4 regions of the Sporolactobacillus sp. KGMB 08714 genome follow, and region 1 is predicted to be linked to each of the others. Evidence: predicted binding sites of a transcription regulator. Region 1 holds the regulator's gene; each other region holds the start of a gene.

Region 1 (8,013 bases):
GCGGCATCTTTTCCAGTTTATGATTTTCAATCACTGATTTTGATGCAAATCTCGCATAGCCTTTGGCTTCGTTCATCACAATTTTACCAGGCAGCGGTGCGGCATTTGCGTTTACGGCGACATCGAGAATCACGGGAACTTGTGACTCTTTGGCTGCTTCGAATGCCGGCTGCAGGTCCTCATATTTCTCGACTCTGAATCCTTTTCCGCCGCAGGCTTCGGCAAATTTTGCATAATCGATGTCCTGAAGCCCTATTCCATAATTTAACTGGCCCGCCGACTGCTGTTCATACTTAATAAAGGAAAGCTCCTTATTGTTCAGCACAACAACAAGGATCGGCCACTTATATTTGACGGCGGTAACGAAGTCCTGCATAACCATTGAAAAAGCCCCGTCGCCGCAGATCGCGATAGCCTGGCGATTCGGAAAAGCCTGCTTTGCAGCCATCGCTCCCGGAAGCCCGCAGCCCATCGTGCCGAGCCATGCCGAGATAATGAAATCCTGGTTCGTCACATGCAGATAACGTGTAGACCAAACGGTTGCCGTACCGACATCGGCTGAAAAAATCGCATCGTCTTCGGCAATGGACTGGATAGCCTTCATAACAGCCTGCGGAGCAATCGGGGTCGTCGTATTCGCTTTATCCTCATTCATCCATTTCCACCAAACAGCCATTTTTTCCTGGCATGTGTTCAGAAAAGGACGTTCCGGCACCGGTGTCGTGTGTTCGGTCAGATAAGCCAGAGCCTGAGCGGCGTCGCCCACAATACCGACTGTTACCGAATAACGTTTGCCTATATGCACCGGATCGATATCGATCTGGATACATTTGGCACCTTCGGGAAGATAGGCTATATATGGGTAATCGGTACCGACCATAATCAGCAGATCTGAACTTTTCATGGCTTCATAAGCCGGTTTCGTACCTATTTTGCCAATATTTCCAAGAAAATTCGGATGTTCATCCGGAAGTGCGCCCTTGCCGGGGAGGGTCACCGCAACAGGAGCTGAAATCCGTTCGGCGAATGCCCTCAGTTCCTTTTTAGCGCCTTTCGCTCCGACACCCGCAAGAATAACCGGGTTGCTGGCATTATTGATTAAAGCGACGGCGTCGCTCAGGTCATCTTCAATGAGACCCGGAATCTTTTTTTCAAAAACCGTCGACATTTGCGGTGCGTTCTCGGAAATCACACCGAGCGGGATATCATCCGGAATCGACAGAACGGCAACGCCGCGTTCCTGATAAGCCGTGCGAATGGCTTGATTGACAACGGCCGGAAAACTTTCCGCGCTGGTGATTTCTTTATTATAAACGGCAACATCCTTAAACAGTTCAACGGTATTGACTTCCTGAAAATAATCGGTTCCCGTCAGTCTGGACGGAATGTGCCCGACAAGCACAAGCATAGGAACATGATCCATTTTCGCATCGTACATGCCGTTTAACAAGTGGATGGCGCCCGGTCCGCCGATAGCCAGGCAAACACCGATTTTTCCGGTTAATTTTGCGTAGGCTGCGGCGGCCAGTGAGGCTACCTCTTCATGACGGACCTGATAAAATTTAATTTTACTTTCTTTTTTTCTAAGCGCTTCGACCATTGTGTCGATTGAATCGCCGGGGATCCCGTAAATGTGATCAATCCCCCAGTTTTCAAACAGTTTGACAACTGCTTCACTTGCCTTGATCTTTCCCATATTAAATTCCTCCTCCAGAAGGTTTATAGCTAGCCTGAAACATAGGTTCACCATCGTTCCGGGCTTTTTTTTTATATATATTTGACAATCCAGTGAACCTTATGAGTCTATTCTATGACTTTTTGTTTAAAAAAGAAATGCTTTTGCTCAATCGCGTCGTTTTTTATCAAAATTAATTTACAAAGAAGAATCGTATTTTTGCCTGAAACACAGGGGATCCGTTTCCGCTGTCGCATGAATCTGCCTGTCCCGTTATAATAGAGGATATATCATTTAATTGTTCTGGAAAAAAGGAGAAAATTCATGAGTTTTGTATCGATTATTGCTACCGATAAAATGGCGTCTGCCGTGAGCGACGGCCGCCTGGTCAATTTAAATGAAAATGGACAACCGGCGATGATTCCCGGCGAAAAGCCCGGCATAATCCGCCTTTCCGGTCGACAGATCCTCGCCTGTACGGGGAGTGCGGCGGCGCTGAAAAGCCTTAGGAAAGTTTTTCCTTATCAGGATCGTGCCTGGTCGTTCAATGAATCACAGATCCATGTACTCGAACGGTTTGTAAGGGCGGTGCCGTATGAAAAACAGGATGTGCTGGTCGCATTGGTGGATGCGGGAGGACCGATGACTTGCCGTATGTTCTCCAATGAACCGGGTGAAAAATGGCATGTGCTTCGGCCGGAGAAGGAGCGTCTGGCTACGATGTTCCTGGCCGGACGCGAAATCGATAAGACAAAAATGAGACGGATTTCAGAAGAATTCGGCCGTTTGCTTCATATGTACGGGGAAGACAGTCCGGAGCATATTTTTGCCGCACAACGAGAACTCAATCATTTTGTTTCTGAAATGGATCCTCTCGTCGGGCGACGGATTTTTCATCAGACCGTCACGAAAATATAAAAAAGGCAGGTTGAAAAAGAACAACCTTTTATACGCCATGCCGTCAGTACAACATGCAGTAGCTTTAGAAGCGCCCGGACCTGAAAATTGCGAGCAGGACGAGAAGAAACATCAGAGCGACAATCATGACGGCGATGTCAAGAAGCGGAATGTTTGTAAACAAAGGGTGGGCGCCGAACGTTTCTCCGATAATCATTGCGCCGAGGATAATGCTGAATGCCAGAAGCATGATACTGAAGGAAATGCGATTGGCCACGCGGTCAAGCCTGGAAAGCAGAAGATCCAGGTGGGGCAGTTCCATTTCGACATGCGTTTTTCCTTTGTACAAATGTGTCAATGTTTTCTTTAAAAGAGAGGGGATCTGTGCACTGTTTTCCAGTGCTTCATAAACGCTTTTTAAAGTTTTCTTTGCCACCCGCTCAGGATTGTAGCGGTTCAGCAAAAGCTTCTGCCCATAAGGTTCCGCAAGTTCCAGTATGCTGATTTGATTATCAAGGCGCGTAATAAGGCCTTCAAGGGTGATCAGTGCTTTGCCGAGAAGTGTATAGTCCTTCGGAATGCTGATATGATGTTTTTTGGTGGTTTCGAAAATATCCTGAATGACCTTTCCAATATGGATTTCTTTGAAAGGAAGCTCATAGTATTTGTCGCGCATTAACTCAAGGTCGGCCTTAAAAAGTCTTTCATCCAGGTCTTCAGGCATTGAGGACATCAGGAAGATCGTGCGGAACAGCAGATCTATGTCTCCCCTCATCAGCCCGATAATCAGGCTGGCAAAATTATGTTTCATTTCTTCATTTAATGTGCCGACCTGTCCGAAATCGATATAGCCGATCTTATTCCCCGGAAAGAAAAAAAGGTTGCCGGGATGAGGATCACCATGAAAAACGCCGACAACCAGCGCCTGATCGAGAAATGAGCGCACCAGTCGTTCTGAAATGATTTTTTTATCGATGCCTTCAGGGACTGAAGCAATCAGGTCGGCATATTTTGCACCGTTGATATACTCAAGGGTGAGCAGCTTGTTAGTTGAATAGTCCCAATACACTTTCGGGATGATAATGTTTTCATTGGAAGCGAAATAATTATAGAGCTTTTCAGTATTTCTGCCTTCTCTGAAATAATCCATTTCATTGCGGATGGCAAGGGAAAATTCTTCGACAATATCGCTTATCTGAAATTTTTTTGCCCAGGAATAGCGTTTTTCCACAAGTGCAGCCAGATCCCAGAGAATCTCTATGTCGGTTGAAACCACGGTTTCAATATCGGGACGGCGGACCTTGATCACGACTTCTTCACCCGTCTTCAGAACGGCGCGGTGTGCCTGAGCGATCGATGCCGCCGCCAGGCATTGTTCATCAAAATCAGCAAAGATATCGCCGACCGGCGCACCCAGTTCCTGCCGGATGACAGACTTAATGACTGCCGGATCGATCGGCGTCACGCTGTCCTGCAATTCGCGCAGCTCGTTAGCGATCTGTTCGGGTATGAGATCCGACCTCAGGCTGAGCAGCTGGCCGAGCTTAATGAAGGTCGGCCCGAGTTCTTCGAGCATCAGGCGGATTTTCCGGCCGACCGGTTTTGAATCATTAGTTCCGGAAAAATCGGACACGATCTGTTTCGGGAGCGAGAGCAGATGAAACAGTCCGACATCTTTAACAATATACCCGAATCCGTATTTGACAAGGACGGTTACGATTTCTCGATAACGTTTGATATGGCGTATGCGTTTTCCAAACATTCATTTCACCTGACCGACAACCCGTTATTTTTCCGTGCTCTGTTCATCCGTTCCGTTTTGATCCTTCGATAATCCGGCTTCCAGCGCTTCAACTCTTTCGGCCAGCTTGTTGTACTCCTCAGAGGTAACGAATCCCAAATCGATCAGAGTGTCCTTAATGTCCTGACGGATGTCATTCTGCCATTGTTCTTTTTTAGATTTTCCTTTATCATTCAGAGCGTCGAGAAAAGATTTTGCTTCTTCCGCTGCCGCGCCGCCGCTTTTTGACAGATCATTGAAAAATTTATCTGCTTTTTCCTTACTTGCAACTGTTGCGCCGAGACCGATAAAGAAACCCTTTTTGATCCAATCATTCATGCTGATCCCTCCATTTCTCTTTTCTCTATTTTACCCGACTTTGCAGACTCTGTACATTCATTGGCCGAGGGACAAAAGCGCAGGGACAGCGGACGAAAAAATATATGTATCGTTTTGAAACAAGGGAGGGCTACACGGTGGTACATGTTATTTACCTGGCAATTATTCTAATCCTGATCGGGATCATTTATTTTTTATTCCAGAAGCAGCAAAAAATAAAAAGTCGGGCCGAGGAACAGATCGAGCAAAGCCAAAATGAGACTTCGGCGACGATCAGTGAGACGGAAAACCGGATTAAAGAGGAGTCGGAAACTAAGATTAAGCATATTATGACCGAAAATAGCGCCACGATTGCCGGTATTGAGGAATCTTACGAAAAAAAACTGGGACGCTATGAAGAATTAATTGCTTATTTACGGGGAACACAGAGATCCGAAAAGACATTTGCCGTTTATCAGAATCTAACGGCAATCAGGAAAATTCTTGTCCAATCCAAACGGATTTCGGCCCGGCAAATGGCGTTTGCAGGAAATATCATCGTTCCGGCCCGAGCCGGCGGGAGTGATTTTTCCAGAGCGGATATCATTCTGCTGCTGCCGACAGGGCTGTATTTACTTGATACAAGAAAGTACAAAGGAAAAGTATTCCATGGGATAAGCCCGGAACATGCCCAGGGTTTTGAACGGCTGATCAAGGAAAACATTCCGAGCCTTGCAAATGGTTCTGAAGAAACGCTGGTTATGTCCGGAGACAGGAAACAGAGAGACGGCAATCAGGACTTTCTGAGAATAACGATTGACTGTTATTCCGATCTGGCTGCACCGATCATGCAGGCTGTCCCGGAATTCCGGGCCTATCTTGGCAATCGTCAGGTGAATGCAGAGCGTATCGTTCCCGTCCTCTACTTTATGGACGATTCGGCCGATCACGCAAAAGCAGAGAATTTTTCCGAAAAAGAGTGGCCTTTGATCTGTCTGAACCAGAACGATCTTTATCAGATGATCAGTCAGGAATTAGATCGGGAAGAGTGGATCTTTACGGCAGAAAAACTATTGAAAATCAAGCGGCTCTTCTCTGAATTCAAAGAATGAAAGGCGACCGAAACAAAAATATTTTAAGCCGGAGCAGCCATCAGCATCCATGATGTCCGCCCCGGCTTTTTGCATATTCCGGAGAAAGGAAAAGCGCACGTATCGCTTGCCGCGGCAATCAGTTTATTGTACGGAATACGCCGATTACCTTTCCGAGTATTATACAGTTGTCTAACAGTATGGGTGCCATGGCCGGATTTTCGGGCTGAAGGCGGATGTGGTCTTTTTCTTTGAAAAATCTTTTGACAGTCGCTTCATTTTCATCGGTCATTGCCACGACAATTTCGCCGTTTTCTGCGGTTCTCTGCTGGCGGACAATCACTTTGTCGCCGTCCAGAATACCGGCGTTGATCATGCTTTCTCCCGATACATTGAGTATAAAGACATTTTCCTCGTCAACCATAGATCTGGGTACGGGAAAGTACTCCTCGATATTCTCCACAGCGCTGATCGGCTGACCGGCCGTTACCTTGCCGATCACCGGCACAGCAACCGCTTTTTCACTGAATATATCGCCATCATGATCGAGAATTTCAATGGCACGCGGTTTCGTCGGATCGCGCCGAATCAATCCTTTTTTTTCAAGCCGTTCCAGATGACCGTGAACGGTTGAACTTGAAGCCAATCCGACCGCATCGCAGATTTCACGAACCGACGGAGGATAGCCCTTGGTCGCCACTTCATGCTTAATATAATCGAGTATTGATTGCTGTCGACTTGAGAGTTTCATCTGCCTGCTCCTTTTTCTTCTTCTTAAGCCCATTATATCATGCCATTTTTTGCAATGCAAACATCCGTTCGAATCATTGACGCAAACGGATGTTCGCTATATAATCATTGGTAGCGAACAAACATTCTCGGGAATACATATTCTCAATCATTTATTGGAGGGGCTGCAGATGAATGAGCACTTGAATCGTAAGCTGAAAGGTACATCTTTCGTTATTTTATTTATTGTTCTGACTATCATCCTTTTTTTTACGCTGACAAATCGTGTGGCCGCAGACGGCAATGATTATAAGACAATAGCTGTCGAAAAAGGGGATACGCTTTGGTCTCTGGCTCAACGTTATCACAGCAGCAATTCCGGACTTTCAGAGGAAGCCTTTGTCAATTGGATTGAAAGGGAGAACGGAATTGACCGCAATTTTATCCAGCCGGACCAGAAATTAATCATACCTGTCCGGAAATAATCCGGGTGTTTCTGCGGACGGTTTAGCGTTCTCCGCCGCGCCTTGCCGTTTCGCACCGGTTTTATTAAATTTACGAAGATGCTGTCTTATCGCTTGCAAGATACATTATTTGTGCTATACTGTTATATAACAAGAGGAAATATTAATCATTGTAATGATACAACAACGAGAGATATTCTTCTTAATTTTGTTTAATCGCGAGCTTTCGCATGCCGATCCAAAGCTGTGAAATCCCGATTAAAATATGTTTGTTTCCCTTCGGCGATTTAACCTTGCCTTTTCGCTGACGGGTTAATTTTCATCCTCCTTCAGAAGAAAGCTTCTATTCACTGAATAAAGGAAAAGAGCTTTCTTTTTTTTTGCTTCCATTCATTGATATCCGGCAGAATGCCGATTCCAATTCGCGTTTTCAGGCAGTAAGGCAGCAACAACGGCTAAAATTGACGGTATCATGTTCCGATATAATTTTTATAGTGCGGATTAAAACCGCATCAACTACTTTGATGATGTCTGATCGTTTTTTTCCTCAGGACAGAGGCAGACATACTGCATGAGGAGGAGGGCGAATGCGCAGTTACCACATTTACCTGATTAAAGACAATATCGCAAAACATTATTTCGGTCAGGAAGAAAAGCTGTTTCAATTATTTAAGGATTTCCGTTCTGCACGGGATAAGCATATGAAGGAAGTGTTGTACAGACAGATTCGTTTTGTTTCTCATCAACTGGATGCCGGCAAGTTCAAAACGCTGCTGCAAACGGCTTGCAAACTCATGACGGACTATACATATGAAGATCCGATTCATTATTTGAAAAGCAAAAGACCGTTTAGCGAGGCCACACTGGAACTTCAGGGCCGGGAACTGAAAATGACGTCGCAAGGAACCTCAGACATGGAAGTGACTTTTTTTGAAATTTTGCGGAAGCTGGACGGACATTTTTTGGCGGTGAATTTCCAAGCGAGACAATGCGCCTGGCTCAATCCTATAAAAAATGCAGATTTCCTCCAAAGTAAGGTTGACCTGATTTCACGCGATA
Region 2 (8,013 bases), on a different contig from region 1:
ATCACCGTCGGATCAATATTAAAATATTCACCGATGCCGCCGAGAACACCTCCGACAATCCGATTACTTTCCGAGCGAAACAGCCTCTTATGCATAGCACTTTCCTCCTGTCGCTTTCCGCCGTAATTTAACTATAACCTCTCGGAATACAGAATAACAAGCGGAATCTAATGATTTCAAAAAAAGATTCACATTCCCGGAGCAATCGGCCGATTTTTGTTTCGGGCGGAGCGGGCGAGGCGCTTTTTCAGCGCGCCTTCTCGGCCGTGCGCTCCGGTTTACCGGCACGGTCGTCCATCCGTTTCCGATCCCTTTCCAGAACCGGCTTTAAATACCTGCCTGTATACGATTCCGGAATTTCAGCCACTTGTTCCGGTGTGCCGGAGGCTACGACCATGCCTCCGCCGTCGCCGCCTTCGGGTCCGAGATCGATTAGGTAATCCGCGGATTTTATCACATCAAGATTGTGCTCGATGATCAAAACGGTGTCGCCGCTGTTGACCAGTTCCTGAAGAACGGCAAGCAGCCGGGCTATATCGTCGGTATGGAGCCCGGTCGTCGGCTCATCCAGAATATAGAGTGCGCGCCCCTTCGTCCGCCTGTAGAGCTGGGACGCCAGTTTGACCCGCTGCGCCTCGCCGCCGGACAGCGTTGTTGCCGGCTGGCCGAGACGGATATAGCCGAGACCGACTGCAAAAAGCGGCTCCAGCCGACGTTTGATCCTCGGCACATTTTTGAAGAACTCCAGTCCTTCTTCCACGGTCATGTCAAGTACATCGGCGATTGTTTTTCCTTTATAGGTTACGTCAAGCGTCTCGCGATTATAACGTTTGCCGTGGCAGACTTCGCAAGGTACATAAACATCGGGCAGAAAGTGCATCTCAATCTTGATAATCCCGTCTCCGGTACATGCTTCGCAGCGCCCGCCTTTTATGTTGAAGCTGAAACGGCCTTTTTTATAACCTCTTACTTTCGCCTCGTTCGTGGCGGCGAACACCTCGCGGATCATATCAAATACACCCGTGTAGGTTGCCGGGTTGGAACGCGGCGTGCGGCCGATCGGCGTCTGATCAATCTGGATGACCCGGTCAAGCTCCTTGATCCCCCGGATCCGCTTAAATTCGCCGGGCGCTTCCCGGCGGCCGTTCAGCTTCTGGGCAAGCGCCTTAAACAAAACCTCGTTGACAAGGGTGCTTTTTCCGGAGCCGGAAACCCCGGTGACAACGGTCATGACGCCGAGCGGAAAACTGACGGTAATATTCTTCAGATTATTGGCACCGGCACCTTCAACTTTGATCGCCCGTTTTGTGACTTTTCTCCGTTTCCGCGGAATGGGAATAAATTTCTTCCCGGAAAGGTACTGCCCGGTCAGCGAATGCTCATTCTCCATGATCTCTTTCGGCGAACCCTGCGCCGTAATCTGCCCGCCGTGTTCCCCAGCGCCCGGACCAACGTCAATAATGTAATCCGATGCGAGCATCGTATCTTCGTCATGTTCGACAATGATCAGCGTATTGCCGAGATCACGCATATTGAGCAGCGTCCGGATCAGCCGGTCATTGTCGCGCTGATGCAGGCCGATCGACGGCTCATCCAGGATATAAAGCACCCCCATCAGCTGTGAACCGATCTGCGTCGCCAGACGGATGCGCTGCGCTTCGCCGCCCGAGAGCGTCCCGGCGGCACGGCTCAATGTCAGGTAATCCAGCCCGACATCGATCAGGAACTGAGTGCGCTGTTTAATCTCGCGCAGAACCAGGCGGGCGATCGACTGCTCCTTCGCAGTCAGATTCAGTGAATCAAAAAATTTTAATGATTCTCTGATCGGAAGTTCCGTCACCTCGCCGATGTGCTTGCCTCCGATTTTCACGGCCAGCGCTTCCGGGCGGAGACGATAGCCGTGGCAGGACGGGCAGGCTTTCTGCGTCATGTACTCCGACATTAGTTCACGGGTAAAATCGGAGGCCGTCTCCCGATAGCGGCGGGCGATATTCGGAATGACCCCTTCAAAATACATGTCCTTATCACGAACGTCGCCGAACTCGTTCTCATAATGAAAATGGATGCGCTCCATCCCTGCTCCATAAAGAATGATCTTCCATTGATCTTTGGGAAGATCGCGGACCGGCACATTCATATCGATCCCGAAATGGGAACAGGCGGCCCGCAGCAGCTGAGGATAGTACTGCGAGCTCGTCGGTTCCCACGCCGCGATGGCGCCGTCCGACAGCGACTTGTCCGGATCCGGTATCACCAGATCCGGATCCACTTCCATTCTTGAGCCGAGGCCGTCACAGTCGGGACAAGCCCCGAATGGACTGTTAAACGAAAACAGTCTCGGCTCCATCTCGCCGATGGAAAAGCCGCAGTACGGACAGGAATGCTGTTCGGAAAAAAGCAGCTCTTCTCCGCCGATGATATCGACGACAACCCGGCCGCCCGATAACCCGGTCGCCGCTTCGAGCGAATCGGACAGCCGCCCTTCGATCCCCGGTTTGAGAATGATCCGGTCAATCACGACGTCGACGTTGTGCTTTTTATTTTTTTCCAGTTTTATTTCATCAGCTACTTCACGCATCTCGCCGTCCACACGGACGCGGACATACCCTTTTTTCTTAATCTCCTCGAAGACTTTGGCCTGGGTCCCCTTCCTTCCGGATACAATCGGCGCCAGAATCTGCAGTTTCGTCCGTTCCGGATAAGCGAGCACCCGGTCCGCCATCTGTTCAATTGTCTGCGAGGTAATCTCAATCCCGTGATTCGGGCAGAACGGGTGGCCGACGCGTGCGAACAGCAGGCGCAGATAATCATAAATCTCGGTGACCGTTCCGACCGTCGACCGGGGATTATGGCTGGTTGTCTTCTGATCAATCGAAATGGCCGGCGACAGCCCTTCAATTGCGTCGACATCCGGCTTATTCGTCTGGCCAAGGAACTGGCGGGCGTATGCGGACAGCGATTCCACATAGCGCCGCTGCCCTTCGGCATAGATCGTGTCGAAGGCGAGCGAGGACTTCCCGGAACCGGACAGGCCGGTAATGACGACCATCTTATCCCGCGGGATCGTCACATTGACATTTTTCAGATTGTGTTCGCGTGCGCCCTTAACAACAATATTTTCCAACACCATAGGCCCGTTATCCCTCCGCCTTCAGTTCGTAGATAATATCCCTCAGTTCGGCAGCTCGCTCGAAGTCGAGTGTTTTTGCCGCTTTTTTCATTTCCTGTTCCATGCTGACGATTGTTTTCTTACGCTCGGACTTCGTCAGTTTCCGTTTTTTCTTCTTTCCGCTGCCGTTGCCGCTCTCCACGGAATAGGTTGCCTGGATCAGTTCCGGTATCGCCTTTTTGATGGTTTGAGGAGTAATGTGGTGAACTTGGTTAAACGCCGCCTGAATTTTGCGCCGGCGCGCGGTTTCATCCATTGCCGTCCGCATCGAATCGGTGATGCGGTCCGCATAGAGGATCACCTTGCCTTCCGCATTGCGCGCCGCACGTCCGATCGTCTGAATCAGCGAGCGTTCGGACCTCAGGAAACCCTCCTTGTCCGCATCCAGTATCGCAACCAGCGAAACCTCAGGAATATCCAGGCCCTCTCTAAGCAGGTTGATGCCGACCAGTACATCGAATTCGCCGCGGCGCAGGTCGCGGATGATTTCGATCCGATCCAGTGTCTTGACTTCCGAATGCAGATAGCGTACCTTGACACCCATTCCTTTCAGATAATCGGTCAGATTTTCGGCCATCTTCTTCGTCAGCGTTGTGACCAGCACACGCTCCCCATGTTTCACACGAAGATTGATCTCATCAAGCAGGTCGTCGATCTGCCCCTTGATCGGCCGCACTTCGACTTTCGGGTCCAGCAGCCCGGTCGGACGGATAATCTGCTCAATCGGTTTTCCCGAGTGCTCCAGTTCGTAGTCGGCCGGCGTTGCCGAGACATAGACGATCTGGTTCACCTTCTCCTCAAACTCCTCGAATTTTAACGGACGGTTGTCCTTGGCCGAGGGCAGGCGGAATCCATGCTCCACAAGCACATTTTTCCGTGCTTGATCGCCATTGTACATCGCCCTGACCTGAGGCAGCGTGGCATGGGATTCATCCACCATAATCAGAAAGTCTTCCGGAAAATAATCCATCAGCGTATAAGGTGCTTCGCCTGCTTTTCTAAACGTCAGATGACGGGAATAGTTTTCGATGCCGGAACAGAATCCGACTTCCTCCATCATCTCCAGATCATAGCGTGTCCGCTGCTCAAGGCGCTGTGCTTCCAGCAGTTTTCCGTTGTCGCGCAGCTCCTTCAGTCTTTCCTCCAGTTCATCCTGAATATTCGTAATGGCGCGTTTCATTTTCTCCTGTCCCGTAACAAAGTGGGACGCAGGGTAGATGGCGACATGTTCCCGCTCGCCGACAATTTCCCCCGTCACCGGATCCATCTCGGTCAGGCGCTCGATTTCATCGCCGAAAAATTCAACGCGGATACAGTGATCGTCCCGCGAGGCCGGAAAAATTTCGACAACGTCCCCATGCACCCGGAACGTTCCGCGGCTGAAATTGATGTCATTGCGCGTGTACTGGATATTGACCAGTTCGCGCAGCATCGCGTCGCGGTCTTTTTCCATCCCGGGCCTCAGCGAAACAACAAGCGAACTGTATTCTTCAGGAGAACCCAGCCCGTAAATGCACGAAACGCTCGCTACGATAATGACATCGCGTCTTTCGAACAGAGAGCTGGTAGCCGAGTGCCGCAGTTTATCGATTTCGTCATTAATGCTTGAATCCTTTTCTATATAGGTATCCGTCTGCGGAATATACGCTTCCGGCTGATAGTAATCGTAATAGCTGACAAAATACTCGACCGCATTATTCGGAAAAAAATCTTTAAACTCGCTGTAAAGCTGGCCGGCAAGCGTCTTATTGTGGGCGATGACCAGCGTCGGCTTCTTGACCTCGGCAATCACATTGGACATGGTAAACGTCTTGCCTGTTCCGGTTGCTCCGAGCAGAGTCTGATGCTTTTTCCCGTGCCTGATTCCTTCCACCAGCTCGCGAATCGCCGCGGGCTGATCTCCCTGCGGTTTGTAATCTGATACAAGCTGAAAATCCATTCGTCTGCCCTCCAATTGGCATGAATCGTTACTCAAAGTATACCACAGGACACTTTATAAAAGGCAAATGATACGAACAGATATTCTAAAATTATTTTCATAGACAAATAAAACGTCTCCATACATCGCATGGAAACGTTCCGGCCGTTATCAAAATCAGGAATCGGACTTTGCATCCGCACCGATATATTTTTCAATTTCCTGGACAACGGCCTTGGCAGCTTTTCGGCTCAGAATCAGTTTGCCATTCGCCAGAACAAGATTGTCGGGCGATACTTCGTTTGTGATCAAGCAGGCCATGCTCGGAACATACTTTTTAAAAATAATGCGATCATCCTCGGTGAAAATTTCCAGCGGATCGCCTTCTTTTATATTCATTGTTCTTCTCAGCTCGATTGGTATCACAACACGGCCGAGCTCGTCGACTTTTCGTACAATTCCGGTTGATTTCATCTGTTATATTTTGGCTCCCTTCTCTTAATTTAGTAGGCTACTTAAATCAAGAATAGCACAATAAAAGAAAATTCATCAATGATAACTCTTTTGTCGTTCGAATTTTTTTTACAGTGCCTTCGATCTGACAGTAACATTAAAAAATTGGAACATCCGGGCACGGGACGGCCGCCTCGGATCTCGCTTTCAGAACCTGCGGGCAGCGCACCTCTCAAAGCCGAATTCCATACTTTTTTCTGAAAAGCTGGAAATCGATACGGGCGGCCTCCGCTGCCGGATCCTGTTCCAAAAATAGTATTCGATGCTTCGGTCACGCTTTTGTCTTTCTATTATCCAGCCATTCCTCGGCTTCAAGAAAAAGCAGTCCGATTCGGTGTCCGTCATCCTGATGGATCGGCCCCTTGGCGAAACGCGGTTCCCCGAAGCGGTCGATCACCTCCAGTTTGCAGTAAGCGGCCCGTTGCTGCAGCGCTTCGTAAAAATCATATTCGCCGACAACGTCCTGATCGTTCACACGAAGGATCTCCTCCCCCAGCCTGATGCCCATCCTGTCGCCGAGCGAGTTCGGAATAACGCCGACCACGCGGATACCTTTTGTCGGCCTGATAAAATAGAACGGCCGTTTCTCCCGCAGATAATGATGATATCCGATCAGGGCAAGCCGGCCGATCAGGGCCAGAGCGCCTCCGATAACGGCAAGAAGCGGAAGGTGAAACAGATAAGAAAGGCCGACAAAGAGTCCGGTGACAAAAAAATTCACAAGAAGCCAATGGCCGGTGGTGCGGACGGCCCGTTTCGGGAGCGTATGCGTGATCAGCTGAGCGATTCCGACACCAAGCGGAAATAGCGCGAAGCCGAACGAATGCCCGGAGCCGGATACAAACGGCCACAGCCCGATCGATCCGACCGGACCTGCGGAAGGGACAAGAAAAAACAGCGGAACAATCCACAGTGCGCTCGCTTCATGGGCGCCGACCTTGCTTCCGCGCCGGCTGTCGATCAGACGGGGCGAAGTCTGCCGCGCGCCCCAGCCGTACACGAGCAGGCACTCAATCAGGAGCCCCGTAACAAGAAAAATGCCGAAGGAAAAAAAGTCGACGCCGCGGATGTCGTCAATCCACCCGTTAACAAGCGGATAGGGTGTTCTGATATTGGGGAGCCAATAAGCTACGATCATTGCCGCCCCGCCCGCGATTGCGGGCGAAAGAAAGCGGAGCTGAGTGGTCAGCATAATCAAAAGATAGGCACACGAGAGCAGCACGATCACTCCCGCCGGCAGAGCGGTCCCGGACAGGAGCAGCAACGCTGAACCGAACGCCCCCATGATCAGGCTCGGCGCCACGCTCGCAAATACCGTGTTGAACATCCCGTAAGCCTTAATATGAAACGAAAGCCGTTCCCGCTTGACCCGCTGAATGCTGAACAGGAACAGGCCCAGAACCAGTAAATAAAATACGGGATTATAGAAAAACGAAGCAATCCCCAGAAGTATCGAACGTATGACGTCACCCATCCGCAATTCCCCCAAAACGATCAAATAGAAATTCCCGATATGTTAAGAATACAGCAATTGCATATGATCTGTGAACTAAACTTCCTTCCTTTCGGAAATAAATTCTGTGGCAAAAACAGGTGAATACAAGACAGGGACGAAACCCCGGGACTTTCTCCCCTGTGTCAGCCGGCTTAAAAATGAGTCGAAAGCAGGATCAGCCAAAAAAGAAGAAGCAGGATATTCACAAAAAAAACATAAATATCCTGCCTCTTTCCTATTCGAATGATTTTTCTGAACGCGTTCTATCCGTTTTCCCGTTCACTTAACGGCCTTTTCGATTTCCTGAATCGCCGCGTTAAGCTGGAGATCATTTTTCGGGTTCGTAATCGCGGCCAGTGTTTTTGCTTGCAGCGCATCCGCGGTTTTCTGATCAATCGTGCCCGTGACAGGCAGCCCCGCCGATTGCTGGAAAGCTTTCACGGCCAGTTCCGTATTGGTGCTGAAATAACCGTCCGTCCGTTTCGGATCGAAACCGGCGCCGACAAGCATCTGCTGCGCGTCGGCAACAGACGTCCCCGTCTGATCATACTTCAGCGTCTGTCCGTTTTTCAATGTCAGCGGGCTGGCAAAGAAATAGGCCGGCTGCTGAACTGCGACGGTCGGCTGAATGCCTTTTTTGTGAATCCAGTTTCCGTCCGGAGTCAGCCATTTATCGGTGGTCAGCTTCAGTTCGCTGTTATCGGACAGCGCGATGCCCTGTTGAACCGTTCCCTTGCCGAACGACTTGACTCCGACGAGCGGATAGCCGCCCGCTTCATGAAGCGCACCGGCCAGAATCTCTGAGGCGGAGGCGCTGCCGCCGTCGATCAGGCCGACAATCGGATAACTCTTTTTGGTTTTAAGAGTCGAATAGAACGGCTGTTTTTTACCCTGACGGTCTTCGATCTGGACGACCGG
Region 3 (8,013 bases), on a different contig from region 1:
AGAAAAGCAGGCGATCAAAAAGCTGTTTGAGACGGCGCAGGAAAATGGATCGTGCATGTGGCAGGACGTGATCAGTTTTGACAACGCCTGGCTCGCGGCGAACGGTTTTTATAATCCGCAAACGGGCTGGTTGAATAAAGGCGCGCTTCAGCGGTCGATACGTTCGGGGATGCGAGCGATGATGCATGCGGAGGGACTTGAAGTTTCCGCGATTTGGACGGCGTCGATCCATTACAACACGGGTAATATCCATGTACACGTGGCGATGGTGGAACCGCAGCCGACGCGGGCAAAACAGGTTTTTAAAGATAAAGAAACCGGAGAGATGTATGAAGCGCGCCGCGGTTCCCGGAAGAAGTCGACGCTCGACAAAATGAAAAGCACGGTGGCCAACGCGCTCCTGAATCGCGACCGGGAGCTTTCACGGATTTCCGAACTCATTCATCAGCGCCTGGCGCCGTCGAAAGTCGCGCTCAACTTTGCTTATGATCGCGAAAGCCTGCAGCTGTTTAATCAGATTTATGCTCAGCTGCCGAGCGACATGCGGCTCTGGAAATATAATAACAACGCGATGAACAGTATTCGTCCGCTGATTGATGAGGCCACGAAAAACTATCTGGAACATGAGCATCCAGAAGAGATGAAGCAGCTGGACGAGGCGCTGAAAAGTGAGATGAATTACCGAAAATCACTGTATGGCGACGGGCCGAAGGAAACGGAACGCTATAAAGATTATTACGACAACAAGCAGCATGAATTGTATGGCAAGCTGGGGAATGCTCTGCTCCACGAAATGAAAAACATTCGTAAAGAGGAACGCGCCCGGAAGAATGAAGAATGGCAGCAGCGCGTGAAGAACGGCGGCTACGCTTCGGGATCTTCTTATTCTTCCCCCAGGAGTATTTCCCGGCGTGATCTGCGCCGTTTGCGGCGGGCGCTGGATAACGAACTGCAGAGTAAGAAGAACCGGCGTAAGTATGAAGAAATGCAGTGGGAAATGGAACAGCACCGGTAAAAAAATAAATGATTAAGCAAAGAGACGGGCCTTGCGCCGGTCTCTTTTCGCGTTAAAAAAGGGGAGTGAATGTCATGACGCTGCTGGATAAGGAAACGATTCAACGCGCCCAGAATGTCGACATCGTCGACTTCTGTGCGCAAAATGGCTATCCGTTAAGCCAAGTTAGCCAGCGTTACTATAAGGGCGTTGAGCACGACAGCCTGGTCATTGACCGATCGAAGAATACGTACGAATGGTACTCTACCGGGCAGTATGGCAACGCGATTAATTTTGTACAGACGTTTATGGGGAGGGATTTTCGGCACGCGGTCCAGGACCTGCTCGCTGACGGCTATGTCGCGGTCAATGTGAAGAAAGCAGCGGCCGAACCGCAACCGTTCCGCTATGCGATCCTTCATGACCAGACGACAGAAGCGGTCGAACATTATCTGTGCGACGTCCGCGGCATTGATCGGCGAATCGTTCAGACGCTGATCCAGAAAAATATGTTGAAACAGGATGTGCGACAAAATGCCGTTTTTGTCTGGGGGCTTGCCGGTCAGCGGGTCGGCGCAGAGCTGCAAGGGACACAAGCGTTTGACGATGGCCGTTTTGGCCACCGCACCACTTTTAAACAAATTTGCGCGAATTCTGAGCCGAACTATGGCTTTAATCTGTCGATTGGATCGCCGAAACGTCTCTATGTTTTTGAGGCACCAATTGATCTGCTCTCATACTGGTCGCTGCATAAGGAATTAAACGATTGTCGGCTGGTTTCCATGGACGGGCTCAAACCACTGACGGTCGAGAAGATGATCCAAAACACTGGCCAGCTCTACGGAATGTATCCGACTAATGTGCAGATCGGCGTTGATAATGATCGCGCTGGCCAGGCTTTCTTTGATCGGCTATCCAAAAAAATTATGGCGACACCGGATGGCGAACGCATTACCTTTCATTCGCTGATTCCCTTTGATAAACACTTGCCGAAGGCGAATCTCCCGGTTTATCAAGAAACAGCCAAGCGGCACGGGATTGATTGGCAATGGATTGCCGCGATCCATAAGGTGGAGACTAACCTGTCTCGCACGAACGAGCTGGTCAATGGCTTTAATTATGAGGCCTTCTTTGGCCGGGATTTACCTAAGAATCATCATCCAGAATCAATCGATTTGGAGAAGGCCTGCGAGCGCTGCGCGCAGCATTTGGAGCGCTATACGTCGGAGGGTCAGACCAATATCACCGATGCTCTCATTAACACGAAGCTGCCATTTGAGGATAAGCGAGGTTTTGAGAGGAAGGTGAAATCCGTATATAATTGGTATCTCGGCGGCGACTTTCAGACTGATGACCATCCGTCCGGACTGCCGGGAAAGGACTGGAATGATGCGCTGTTTCTGCAGAATAATGGAAACGCGCGTGAACAGGATTATCCCTACAAACGTGAAAGGCCGGTAACGGCACGAAAAACAGTCAGCCGAATGCGGGCCTGAATTATGGTCATCAGGGAAGGTCTTCCTATGAACTTTCTAAGCACCCTATTCGTCAGCGGAAAGTGGATAAAAACAAGGGTTAGAAGGGGAGAGACGAGTGGCCGGATAGCCACTTGTCTCTCTCCTTTTTTTATTGTATTTCCATCTGATCTAAATTTTTCTTTAATCCAGGTCTCCCGTACCCCCGGTCACGCCGAGGATATCAGCAAAGTTGATCATCCATTTCAGACCAAAAGCATCATGGCAGATCAAACGTCTTGTCATCGCGTCCAGTTTGGCAGGGTAAACAACCTTGTCCTTGATAAACCCATTTTTATAATACCGTAGCTGCACCGGTTGCCGATCTTTAATTGCTGCCTGTATTCTTTGCTCAATCGCTTCCATTTCCTGTTCATCTAAGGTCGGACGAATGATTTTTCTTTTTTCTACGTCATATTGCTTCAACGCAGCTACATGTTCAGGGAGCACCATTCTTGATGACTCCCAACGCACATTAGCCCCTTTTGTCAGCTTGTTCGCTTTCATTTAAAGTGTCCTCCGATCTTTCTGGCCCGATTTATCCACTGTCCACCGGGAAGTAAAGATGAACCGTGAAAAAGAGCTGGTTTTCCATATTTTGCATAAATGGCATCAACCGCGGCACTGAGTTGTTTTTTTTCTTCAACTTTTCCAAAGAGATCCAGCTGATAAGGAGATACCGATCGAAGATCAGAAAGAGTCACGGAGACGCCGCGCACAGGTTCACGATCCCAATTTTCGGTCAATAATTTACATGCGGCTTGAAAGATGTCCATTCCGAAATCTGTTGCTGAGGTGAGCTTGATCTGCCTGTAAAAACCTGTGTGGCGATCATATTCGCCGGTAATGCCAGTGGATACGACGTCACCCTGGTAACCCTTTGTCCGGGCGCGATAAGCGACTTCTTCGCTGAGCTCTAGCAACACAATGCGGATGCTTTTTTCATCTTTATAGTCATATGGCAACGTCATATGATGGCCGATTGCTTTTTGTTCACGAAACGTGCCAGGCGTAACGGGAGAATAGTCGATGCCCTGTGCGGTCATCCATAGGAGTGTTCCATTTATGCCCCAGCGTTTCTCTAATAAACTTATCGGATAATTTGCCAGGCCTTTAATCGTTCGGATTCCCATCAAAAGAAGGTTTTTCTCCATCCGTGTACCCACGCTAAACAGAGACTTAATCGGGAGTGGCCAGAGATATTGTTGTATATTTTCATGAGTCAGTTCGAAAATTCCTGATTTATTTTTCTTGGCGAAATTATCGCAGGCCATTTTGGCCATCACCTTGTTCGGACCGATGCCAACACGTGCATAGATACCGATCTCATGCCAGATTTTCAGCTGGATCTTTCGGGCGATTTCGCGTGGACGACCGAACAAATGCTGACTGCCCGTGACATCCATAAATTGCTCATCGACGGAATAAGGTTCGACGAGTTCTGTAAAAGTTTCGAGGATTCCCGTTATTTTTATTGAGATGTCAAGGTAGTGCTGCATGCGTGGAATTCGAATGACAGCCATTGGGCACTTTTTCCGAGCCTCCCACAATCCTTCTCCCGTTTTGACGCCGTAACTCTTTGCCATTGGGCAGGCTGCTAATACAATGCCGCTGCGCTGCTTGGGATCACCGGCGACAATAACCGGCCGATCTTTCAGCTCAGGGAGATCAGCTTTTTCGCAAGAGGCATAAAAAGTCTGCATATCCACAAGAAAAATGACTTTTTGTTTGGTCATCCATCTTTTGCTCCTTATCACGCATCATTGGCCCTATTATATGCGAATGTACGTTCCTCATTCAATGGAAAAAGAAAACATTTGTTCTTCAATATAAATTATATACAGACCGAAACGCTTGTTGAGAAGTATTTTGGTGACTTTTTGTACGTCTAAAATTTTTCCACCGAGGCCCTATAGGTAGACTTGTCCTACCAAAACTTTTGAATTAATTAAAGTCTAATGGGATGAAGCGTAGATAGTTGTAATCATCTTTATATAGGTTAATGTAGGATGGGTTTAAAAATATTGTCGAATAATTTTTTTAAATGATAATAGTCACACGTATTGAAATATTGTGTTAAATATCTTAGAATAAAGGCGTTTTCAAAATACATTTTATGGGAGGTATAAGAATGTCTGCTCAATCAAATACTCTTTCCCTGGATTCTCTGTTAAATGAAGTGGCCAATGAGATTACTGATAAGGAAGTTAACGAAGCAAAAGAAATGAATAAAACAATCAGGAGAAACGTCAACATCTTCCGTATGTTTGCCGCTGAACCAGAAAGCAAATAAATATGAGAAGTATCATGGTAACTTCAAATTTATCATGATACTTTTTTATTTTAGAACCTCCTTTCTTTATCAATTTTGGAATAAGCTCGGATACTTTGTGATGTCCCCTAATTACAGCTGTATAAACGCGACCTCGCGATCAGTAGACTCGGGTCACGACCAAAAGCTGCTTCATCTTGCTTCCGATAAGTTGGGCCAACCGCTACACCCGATTATGCGTCAGGATAAAAAAGTAAAATGACTACAGGAGAAAAAAGCCTAACGATTGGAACCATTCCAATGAACAACTAGATGATATTACGCAGTACCCGTGAACAGAAATTACTATTAAGTTCAAAACTTATTATACGAGGAGGAACGTTAATGCTAAACTTACTTGGATTGAGACAAAATTTGAAGATAATTCAAGTGTTATCAAAATCATACTGTACCGAGCAAGACTTAATTAACTATCAAGGATTAAAGAAGGGGTACAAGAACTTTTTGAGAGAAATTCAACCTGATGTGCCTCACTCAAAAACAAACGAGATTAATTTTGTAGAGAGTAACGAATTAACTCGATCATTCGTGAGTATATTTGGATCTAAAAGTCTCCTAGATGATGTGGATTATGATCTAGGTAATAGCCAGATTGAATCTAATTATAAAAAAAACTTCGCTTTAAAAAAAACTCGTTCAGCAATGATTGAACTGGGAGAAAAATACGAATCCTTTAAATGGTTATTTAATCTTGCTATGGATTCTGTGTTCTACGCTCCATCCCAAATGGCAAAAGGCGGTACAACAAGTGATGCAGTTGGTGTGTTATGGGTGAATCCATCAGACAATTGGAATAAAATAGATTACTATGAATTGTTGATTCATGAGTTATGCCATACAATGATTTTCCTATACGAATGGCAATGTGGTATTTTCTCAAATAAAAACAGGTTAACTGATTCAGAGACATTTGCAATGTCCGCTATTAGAGGGAAAAGAAGACCTCTTGATAAAGCATATCATAGTGCAATAGTTGCCACAGAAATACTAATGTTTCGAAAAAATATAATTAGAGATGAGGTACAACATGTACTTCATCCAGAGACACACGAACTTATTTCTATGACTTTAGTCTCGCTGAAATCTGTAAAAAACATAGGCATTGAAAAAAAGATGTTGAATGAACGAGCGATAGAAATGCTGGATATTTGTTTATCAAAGTTAAAATTAATGGAGGGTGAGATAAGCCATGTACATTCTCACCAAAAGTGAAATTCTGAAAAATATTTATACTTTTTCTTATCCATATTTAGATAAAGATAAAAAATTAACTATACCTGATTTGAAAAAGGGATTTGAAAATTTTCTTTCTGAAGCAAACCAAGTCACATCAACTTCGACAGACTTGGAACTTCTCACTTCAGGAAAGAGGTGGGAACAATTAGTCCATAAATTTAAACTTGATCAATGCGGGCAACCAAAGGCTCAAAAAATGGATTTATTTTGTCTGAAAGTAAACTCAGCATTAAACTATTTAAAAAATAACGATCCCGAATACTATGAAATATTTAGTGTTGTGGTAAAAACTATTTTTATTACTGATTCAGTTTCAATTCCAGGATCATCGTCTAGTCCCAATACCCTTGGTGCTATTTGGATACAGCCAAATAATAATTGGACAACGCTTGATATTATTGAATCTTTAGTTCATGAGTTTACGCACAATGTTCTATACTTAGATGAAAATAGGTTTGGACATTATGTTCAACCAGAAAAATTAAATCAAAAGCAATACTGGTTACCTTCTGCGATAAGAAATACAAAAAGGCCATTAGATGGAGTGGCACATAGTATCTTGGTTGCCACTGAAATTCTTAATTTACGCAAAAAATGGAACTATTCTTTGGATAATAATTCTGTCCATGGAGAAAATAGCTTTTTATTACGCAAGGGGTTATACTCCCTAACTATGATTAACAGCCAAGGGGCAATCCAGGATATTCTTGGAGATCGTATGAAATATCTTTTAAAAAGAGCCCATGACTGGCTAAATAAACACAGTAAGAAGAAGGTGAATTTATGATAGCGCATCCGTATAATATGAATTCAATAAATACCTTACCCGTTGTGAATATTTTAGGCACAGGTGTAAGGGGAGCGAAACAACTCACCTTAGAGGTAATAGATGTGATTCGTAAATCATCCAAAGTTTTATTTTTTCCTTTTGAAAAAATAAACAAAAATTGGCTGGAAAATTTTTTGAATGTCATTGATCCTGAAAATCTAGGTGATCTCTACAAAGAGGGAGCGCGAGATCAGGAAAACTATAGACGAATAACAGAAAGAATATTAGAGAAGGCACAGAATTTTGGAGATGTAGCTGTTTTGGTACCAGGTCATCCACAAGTTGGGGTAAGTTGGATTAAAACTTTACAGAAACTAGAGGATAAGGGAGATATACATTTAAATAAGTTCGATGGTATATCGAGTTTCGATACTATGATTAATGACTTATCAAGAGATCCACTTGACTATGGTGCTGTAATACTGGATGCAAATAGGGCTTTACTTTATCAACTGCAGCTGGATCCTAGAATGGATTATTATGTATACCATATATGCTCGGTTGGCAATAAGCGAACAGAATATTCAAATCTCTCGCTGCATAATCGTTTAGATCTATTCAAAAATTTTCTACTTAAAACATTTCCACCAGATCATGAAGTGAAACTAATTAGGTCAATCAATAGAAATGGAAAACAGGCTATAGTAACAAATTGTCCAGTATCAGATCTGGAGAAGCTTAGAGACTTTATAACAGTTGATTCAAGTTTATTTATACCAGGAACACCTGTTGAAGCAATCAACAATAAATTTTTAAATGTATTAGAAAAAAGCGAGGGATGAAATCATCCCTCGCTTTTTTCTTTCCGTGCTGAATTACTCATCCACTCTGACATTTTCGGGTTTAACAAGATAATTTTTGGAACCTATAACATATATAAACGAAGTAAACAAAAGCGCACTAGATAAAGTGAAAACAAATTGAACTCCGATTTTATCGGTGAGATATCCAAAAAACAAAGTTGCTATGCCATAAGACAATGAATACATCGCATCTTGAGCAGAATAAACCTTTGCCAATAAATCTGATTTCGTATTTGTTTGGATGAGCGTTTCAAAGGTCACATTTTTTAGCTGGTCGAAAATCCCAACTACGGCCGAAAAAATCA
Region 4 (8,013 bases), on a different contig from region 1:
TGCTTCTTCAGAAAGAACAGGAGCGGGATCAGGCGACCGAGCATCTGCGAAAGGCTGTGACCCGGCTGCTGGGCGGAAAAACAGATCGGCTGGTTATGGCCGACCGGCTGCTGGGCAATAATCAGCCTGCCGCCCGGCTCGAGCGTTCCCGGAAACTGCTTCAGGAGCATTCCGGACAGCTGCAAAAAGCCTTCAACCGTTTGTTCAAAGAAAAAAGTACGGATTTTGATCAGATCATCCGCCAGCTGAATGCGCTCAGTCCGCTTAAAATTATGGCGCGCGGGTATAATCTGGCGTATAATCAGCATGATCAATTGGTTAAATCCGTCAGGGAGATTTCTCCCGGGGATCCGTTAACTATTCAGATGTACGACGGTAAAATAGATTGCCAGATTTGGGGAATTGAGGAGGCGAAAGCAAGTGAGCGAAGCAAGTGAGTCCGATCAAAACGCGGTACCGACTTTTGAAGAAGCGATGGAAAAATTGGAAACGATTGTCCGGCAGCTTGAAGAGAGCGACGTTCCGCTTGAAAAAGCGATCGATTTGTTTCAGGAAGGCATGTCGCTTTCCAAGCTTTGCCATGAAAAATTAGAAACCGTCGGTAAAAAGATGGATCAACTGATTGACAGCAACGGCGAAGCCCGTCCGTTCTCTGTGCAGGGAGATGATAAGGAATGACTGTGCGCCTGGATGCCTATATGCAAGAAAAAAAGGCGTGGATCGACCGTCAGCTTCCGCTCTTTTTACAAGATAGAACTATTCCCGGCAAACTCAAAGAATCCATGCTTTATTCGCTGACCGCGGGCGGGAAACGGATCCGCCCGATCCTTCTTTTCGCTGCTCTGGATACCCTGGGAAAAGAAGAAGACCTGGGGCTTTCAACTGCGGTGGCTCTGGAGATGATCCATACATACTCGCTGATTCACGATGATCTTCCGGCAATGGACAACGATGACCTGAGGCGCGGCAAACCGACCAATCACAAAATGTTCGGGGAAGCGACGGCGATACTGGCAGGCGACGGCCTTCTCACCGTTGCTTTTCAGATCGTTGCCTCGGATCCTATACTGGACGGTGAAGTCAGGAGCAGACTGGTCGCCCTTCTTGCCGGCGCAGCGGGGCCGGAAGGAATGGTCGGCGGGCAGGAGGATGATCTGGAAGCTGAAGAAAAAACCCTGACCTTAGGCCAGCTGATGTCCGTGCACGGGCGGAAAACGGGCAGGCTTGTCAGATTTCCTCTGGAGGCGGCGGCTGTCATCGCAGGTGCGACGGAGCAGCAGACACATTCTCTGACCGGCTATGCCGACCACCTCGGCCTTGCCTTTCAGATCGGCGATGATATTCTTGATATTACAGGAAATGAAGATGAACTGGGCAAACCGGTCGGCAGCGATCTCGACAATCATAAAAATACATACGTCAGCCTGCTCAAACTAGAGGGAGCCAAAAGAAAAATGGCCGACCATGTCGACCATGCAGTCGGATTTTTACGCGAATCGGGCTTCGAAAACGGCCTGCTTGCCCAAATTGCCGAGTTCGTTTTAAACAGAACTTTTTAAGCGCGGAAGGGCAAAAGTTTGTTTGAGAAAATGAGAGACATATGTTAAAATAAAGTGTGTATATAGTACAGGTGGTGCAGTATTCTAGTCACTCCGCTTTGTTTGAAGACGGGGCTAAAAATCCGTCAAAGGGCACATCGATGAAGTTCCTGGTGCCGGCTTAAGGCGCCCAGCTTTGGGTCGGTGCTGGGAGTAAAGAGCGTAGGGCGATCCGCAACGGCATGTGGGCGAAGACCCTGCGCTTGTGGAGACACGTAACGTTGTTTGCTTTCAGCAAAATGACTATGTGGAAAACCTGTTTCGTTAGTACTTGATTAGAGAAAAGCGAACAGCGTAGCCTGCCTTGAGTGGAAAAGAGGGGATAGAGGCGTGTAACCCGTGAATTGCTTGGCCGGCGTTCCGGGCGTGCGCTTTCTTGAAATCAATTCTGCAAAAGAGGCTAGAACAGAGTATCGGAGTGCTTGAGGAAATCTCCTAGACTGTTTGTACAACATCTGTAAAGGATTACGGTGCGTGCTGAGTGGTGTTCCAGTTCGGCGGTTGGCGACGCCGCCGGTCCGGCTTTAAAAGGAAACTGCCCGACTGGCAACAGAGGGCAGCCTGACGGGAAAACCTACTGGACCTAAGGCGCAATGTTTACTTTACAGATGACCTCCTGTTTTACATAATTTTGCACATCGGCGAATATGATTTTCAGCGAGGATGTGAAGACTTGATCGGGGCGGATGTTTTCCCGAAATCAGGGATTGAATGAAAAATGAAATTATGAAGTCTTTGAAATGGGCTTTTTCGATAGCCGTTATCACGCTGGTGTTAGCGGCTATTTTTTCAATTATTTCGACTGCTGTCCTGAACGGAGTCGGTGTGTTCAGCGGCATTTTGGTCGTGCTTGTCATTATCTTTATTCATCTTTTGTTTGATATAATCGGAGTGGCAGCAACGGCTGCAAGCGAAGTCCCGTTCCATGCGATGGCTTCGAAAAAAGTCAGGGGAGCGAAATACGCCGTGTGGCTGACCAAAAATGCCGATAGAGTCTCCAGTTTCTGCAACGATGTGATCGGTGATATTTGCGGCATCATCAGCGGAACGGCGGCAGCTGTCGTGGTGGTCGAACTGGTTGCCCTGTTCGCCAAGGAAAACGGGGGACTGATGGATTATGTCATGTCCGTTTTGGTTACCAGTTTAGTGGCGGCGCTTACAGTATATGTAAAAGCACTCGGAAAAACCTATGCGATCAATTACTCGGTTCAAATCATGTATCAAGTAGGTTATCTATTTTACTTTGCCGAGCACCGTCTTCATATTCCGATCCTGCGTATCCTCGATAAAAAAACGGACGGCAAAGCAAGAAAAAGAAAGGGAAAATAAGGTGTGTGATTAAAATGGATGTGACGTCGATAAAAAATCCGAAGTTTCTTAAAAAAATGTCTGTCGCGCAAATGAATAATCTGGCGCGCGATATTCGTTCTTTTTTAATCAAGAAACTGTCAAAAACGGGGGGGCATCTGGCACCGAATCTTGGAGTCGTTGAACTAACGCTGGCTCTGCACAAAGTGTTCAACAGCCCGAAAGACAAACTGATCTGGGATGTCGGGCACCAATCCTACGTTCACAAAATATTGACGGGAAGAGGGGATAAGTTCGACACGCTGAGGCAATATAAAGGCCTCTGCGGATTTCCCAAACGAAATGAGAGCGAGCACGATGTCTGGGAAACGGGGCACAGTTCGACGTCGCTTTCCGCAGCGCTCGGCATGGCGGTTGCCAGAGATCTGAAAAAGGAGCACTTCGATATCATTGCGATCATCGGCGACGGGGCGCTGACCGGCGGCATGGCGCTGGAAGCGCTGAATGATATCGGCCATCAAAAAAGGGATATGATTATTGTATTAAATGACAATGAAATGTCCATCGCTCCCAATGTCGGCGCCCTGCATAATATGCTGGACCGCATGAGATCCGCTCAAAAATACAACCGGGCAAAAGAAGATATCGAGTATTTGATGAAAAAAATACCGGCTTTCGGCGGAAAGCTTGCCTCTGTTGCTGAGAGAGTGAAGGACCGTCTGAAATATTTGCTTGTTTCCGGTGTTTTTTTTGAAGAACTCGGAATCACCTACATGGGTCCCGTCGACGGCCACAATATCAATGCGCTGATCGACAATTTGAATTTTGCTAAAAAAAGGAAAGGGCCGGTTCTGATCCACGTTCTGACACAGAAGGGAAAAGGGTATAAGCCGGCAGAAATGGATGCGGTCGGAACCTGGCACGGCCCGGGTCCTTATAAGATCGAATCGGGCGCCTTCATTAAACCCGTCACATCGGCACCATCCTACAGCAAGGTCGTCAACGATATGCTTCAGGATCTTGCACGGACGGATGACCGCATCATCGTTGTCACACCAGCAATGGTTGTCGGTTCGAAGCTGGAGGGATTTGCTAAAGAGTTCCCCGACCGGCTTTTTGATGTCGGAATTGCCGAACAGCATGCGGCAACATTTGCTGCCGGGCTGGCAACCCAGAACATGAAACCTGTGCTGTCCATTTATTCGACGTTCATGCAACGTGCCTATGATCAGATCATCCATGATATCTGCAGGCAGAATCTGAATGTTTTTATTGCCATTGACCGTGCCGGGCTGGTCGGCGCAGACGGAGAGACTCACCAGGGCGTATTTGATATCAGTTTTCTCCGCTGTCTGCCGAATATCGTGATTATGATGGGCAAAGATGAAAATGAGCTGCGCAATATGGTTTATACAGCCATTAAATATGACAAAGGGCCTGTGGCTGTCCGTTATCCGCGCGGAAACGGCCTCGGGGTTCTTATCGACGAAAAACCGTCGCAGATTCCGATCGGAAAGTGGGAACTGCTCAGAGAAGGGGCGGATGCCTGTATCCTGTCTTTCGGGCCGATGCTTCAGGTAGCGCTTGAGTCGGCCAAACACCTGCAGTCTGAAGGCATCCAGGTTGCAGTTGTCAACGCCCGTTTTCTTAAACCGCTGGACGGTGACATGCTGAATCGGCTGATGGAACGCGGGCTGCCGATTCTGACACTTGAGGAAAGCACCCTTGCCGGGGGATTCGGCTCAAGCATTATGGAGTTTTACCATGATCACGGCTGTCACGACGTGGCCATCAAGCGGATGGGAATACCCGACCGGTTTATTGAACACGGAAGTGTCAGGGAACTGCTTGAAGAACTCGGCCTGACAAGCGATCATGTCTGTACCGTTATAAAACAGATGATTAAGGAGCAAAAGGCCGACAGGCGCGGACAGCGGAGGATTTCATCATAATGAGGGAGAAAGAACGTGTGGATGTTCTGCTCGTCAAAAAAGGGCTGTTTGATTCCCGGGAGAAAGCGCAGCGCGCGGTAATGGCCGGGACGGTTTATATAGGCGATCAGCGTGTCGACAAGCCCGGCAGCAGGATTGACAGCGGAGTGTCTTTGAACATTAAGGGCGATCCGATGCCGTACGTCGGGCGCGGCGGATTTAAGCTGGAAAAGGCTTTGAACGTTTTTCCAATCAGCGTCGCCGGCAAACGGATGCTGGATATAGGAGCTTCGACAGGCGGGTTTACCGACTGTGCACTTCAGAACGGAGCGGCTAAAGTGTATGCCCTCGATGTCGGCTATAATCAGCTGGCATGGAAACTGCGGAACGATGCCCGCGTTGTCGTTATGGAGAGAACCAATTTCCGCTACTGTACACCCGAGGATTTTCCCGAAGGGACGCCCGACTTTGCGACGATTGATGTTTCTTTCATTTCTCTAAAAAAAATTCTTCCTCCGCTGAAAAGCATCGTGCTTCCCGGCAGCGATATTGTTGTGCTGATCAAGCCGCAGTTTGAAGCAGGGAGGAGCGAAGTCGGGAAAAAAGGCATTGTTCGCGATCCGGGCGTTCATGAGCATGTTTTGCGCGATCTTCTGCAATTTTCTCTGCAAACCGGATTCAGCGTTTTAGGGCTCGATTATTCGCCGATAACGGGAGGAGACGGAAATATTGAATTTCTTGCCCATCTGAACGCGGATCCGGGCAGTGCGGATAACAAACTATCCGTCTCTGTCCGGGAAATTGTCGTAGGCGCACATCGGGCATTTTCTAAATCTGATCGGTGAAAAAAAGAGCGGATAAACGGCTCTTTTTTTATAATTTAAATCTCATGTGATCGTTGACGAAAAAGCAAAAAGGGGAGAGAATAAATACAGAACCTACGTTCGATTGCCAGAAAGGAGTTTTTGCGATGCTTCTTGAACTGCAGATTCTGAACTTTGCGATCATCGAAAAGCTTAAAATCACATTTGAGAACGGTCTGACCGTTTTCACGGGGGAAACCGGCGCCGGAAAGTCGATCATTATCGACGCAATCGCTTTGCTTGCGGGCGGGCGGGGTTCTTCGGAATATGTCCGCCATGGAACAAAAAAAGCAGAAATTGAAGGTCTGTTTGAAATCAATGATCACCACGAAGTCCTGCAGCTTCTCGATAATTTGGGAATCGATAAAAATGAGGACATGATTATCCTAAAAAGAGAAATTTCCGAAAAGGGAAAAAGCATCTGCAGGGTAAACGGCAAATTAGTGACTCTTGCCTCTCTTCATGAAATCGGGCAGAAATTGATCGATATACACGGCCAGCACGAACATCAGCTTTTGCTGGATCCTGAACGCCATCTTCCGCTCATCGATCAATTCGGCGGCGACAGGATTGCCGGGCCGATGTCGGCCTATCGGGAAGAATATCGGAAGACGGCAGAACTGGCCGGGCAATGTGCCAAATTTAATAAAAACGAAAAGCAGATCGCACAGCGTGTCGATCTTCTTCAATTTCAGATAAAGGAAATCGGGAATGCACAGTTAAAACAGGACGAAGAAGCCCAGCTTCTCGAAGAAAAGCGAAAACTTGTTAATTTCGAAAAAGTTTTTCAGGCATTGAAAACGGGCTATGAAGCGCTGGACGGAGAAAACAAGGGCCTTGATTGGCTGAGACGTGCTGCAGGAGAGCTTCAGTCGGTTCAGGATCTGGACAAGGAGCTGAAAGAGTTTTATGAGTCGGTTTCCGGCAGTTATTACGTCATCGAGGAACAGGCCTCTTCGATACGGAATTATCTGGAAACAATGGAGTATACGCCCGATCGGCTCGACGATATCGAACTAAGGTTAAACGATATCCATCTGCTCAAGCGAAAATACGGGGCCAATATCAAGGAGATTCTCGATTATTATACGAAAATTGAAAAAGAATATGATGATCTGACTCATCGCGATGAAAAATATGACAAGCTTAATGAAGCATTTTCAGTTCATCTGGATAAATTAAGAAAGAAAGCGCTGACCGTATCCGCGGCCCGGAAAAAAACGATTGCGCAGCTGACGCGGTCCGTTAATCATGAGCTTAAAGATTTATATATGGAACACGCGCGATTCGATGTCCGCTTTGAGCAGCAGGATGCCTTGGATACGTTCGACAGCTATCAGGCGGACGGTATCGACAGAGCCGAATTTTATATCACGACAAATCCGGGGGAACCGCTCAAACCGCTCGCGAAAATTGCGTCAGGCGGAGAGCTTTCGCGGATTATGCTGGCGATTAAGTCAAACTTTAAGCAGGTCATCGGTTTAACGTCGATCATTTTTGACGAGGTCGATACCGGTGTCAGCGGCCGTGTCGCCCAGGCGATGGCGGAGAAAATTTTCAGCCTTTCAAAGTCATCTCAGGTTTTTTGTATTACCCACCTGCCGCAAATTGCCGCCATGGCCGACCAGCATTTGTATATTGCAAAACATGTAACCGAAAATAATCGGACGAAAACAACTGTAAAAAAGCTGAGCTCTCCGGAAAAAATCCGTGAGATCGGACGAATGATATCCGGTACGAAAGTGACGGATCTGACAAAAAAACATGCCGAGGAACTGCTTAAAATGGCTGAAAAAGTGAAAATTTAAGTTGGAACAGCTATCCTGTTATGGAATCAATACTTGAAGGCCGTGACTCATAAATCTTCTTCGCTCAGGTCATTTTAAATAATGCACTGCAAGAGAGGGGTGCGTATGGAGCGAGGAGAGTGAGTCATGAGACATAGAAAATGGTTCGGAATGCTGGCCGGATTTGTTCTTCTCTGTTTTCTGATCGGGCTGTGCGGCATCAGGTCCGATCGGCCGGTCGACAAATCCACCTTGGGAAAATTTTCTTTTCAGACGGGGACAGCGGACGTTAATGTCCGGCCGGCAGACGGGTCGCCGATGACTGCCGGCAATCAAAAATGGATAGCGGCTTCTGCGGATCGGGGCCCGGATTGGGAGCAAATTGAGCCAATATCCTTTTTCAATCGGCAATCTCCGAGAACGGATGCCCGGATTCGTCCGGATCTTCTCCTAGTACCCGGAGGGGAGTCCATTGGAGTAAAATTGAATACACGCGGGGTTCTGGTTGTCGGCTATCATCTTGTGG

Evidence for each region. The regulator LexA, encoded in region 1, represses DNA repair genes until DNA is damaged. The targets are predictions, from matches to a motif close to CGAACATATGTTCG.
Region 2: the regulator LexA is predicted to act here: its motif matches at 5,182-5,195, upstream of uvrB (excinuclease ABC subunit UvrB).
Region 3: the regulator LexA is predicted to act here: its motif matches at 4,288-4,301, upstream of Q6A92_RS19740 (DNA polymerase IV).
Region 4: the regulator LexA is predicted to act here: its motif matches at 5,771-5,784, upstream of recN (DNA repair protein RecN).

Annotation. Positions count from the first base shown of each region.
Region 1 covers NZ_JAUUBW010000034.1:104,710-112,722, forward strand. The annotation lists gene Q6A92_RS14630 (pyruvate oxidase) at 1-1,696, opposite strand, end outside; gene Q6A92_RS14635 (hypothetical protein) at 2,000-2,593, shown strand; gene Q6A92_RS14640 (ABC1 kinase family protein) at 2,658-4,334, opposite strand; gene Q6A92_RS14645 (phasin family protein) at 4,359-4,691, opposite strand; gene Q6A92_RS14650 (hypothetical protein) at 4,829-5,782, shown strand; gene lexA (transcriptional repressor LexA) at 5,901-6,512, opposite strand; gene yneA (cell division suppressor protein YneA) at 6,682-6,975, shown strand; gene sirA (sporulation inhibitor of replication protein SirA) at 7,542-8,013, shown strand, end outside.
Region 2 covers NZ_JAUUBW010000073.1:99,196-107,208, reverse strand. The annotation lists gene Q6A92_RS19240 (PspC domain-containing protein) at 1-95, opposite strand, end outside; gene uvrA (excinuclease ABC subunit UvrA) at 248-3,130, opposite strand; gene uvrB (excinuclease ABC subunit UvrB) at 3,138-5,108, opposite strand; gene Q6A92_RS19225 (AbrB/MazE/SpoVT family DNA-binding domain-containing protein) at 5,265-5,561, opposite strand; gene Q6A92_RS19220 (PDZ domain-containing protein) at 5,872-7,074, opposite strand; gene Q6A92_RS19215 (S41 family peptidase) at 7,375-8,013, opposite strand, start outside.
Region 3 covers NZ_JAUUBW010000074.1:45,653-53,665, forward strand. The annotation lists gene mobP2 (MobP2 family relaxase) at 1-1,015, shown strand, start outside; gene Q6A92_RS19730 (DUF3991 and TOPRIM domain-containing protein) at 1,090-2,490, shown strand; gene Q6A92_RS19735 (YolD-like family protein) at 2,653-3,015, opposite strand; gene Q6A92_RS19740 (DNA polymerase IV) at 3,012-4,244, opposite strand; gene Q6A92_RS19745 (hypothetical protein) at 4,640-4,801, shown strand; gene Q6A92_RS19750 (aKG-HExxH-type peptide beta-hydroxylase) at 5,165-6,052, shown strand; gene Q6A92_RS19755 (aKG-HExxH-type peptide beta-hydroxylase) at 6,030-6,863, shown strand; gene Q6A92_RS19760 (SAM-dependent methyltransferase) at 6,860-7,687, shown strand; gene Q6A92_RS19765 (MFS transporter) at 7,721-8,013, opposite strand, start outside.
Region 4 covers NZ_JAUUBW010000001.1:315,194-323,206, forward strand. The annotation lists gene xseA (exodeoxyribonuclease VII large subunit) at 1-437, shown strand, start outside; gene xseB (exodeoxyribonuclease VII small subunit) at 421-678, shown strand; gene Q6A92_RS01440 (polyprenyl synthetase family protein) at 675-1,559, shown strand; gene Q6A92_RS01445 (hypothetical protein) at 2,310-2,927, shown strand; gene dxs (1-deoxy-D-xylulose-5-phosphate synthase) at 2,942-4,858, shown strand; gene Q6A92_RS01455 (TlyA family RNA methyltransferase) at 4,855-5,682, shown strand; gene recN (DNA repair protein RecN) at 5,808-7,508, shown strand; gene spoIVB (SpoIVB peptidase) at 7,635-8,013, shown strand, end outside.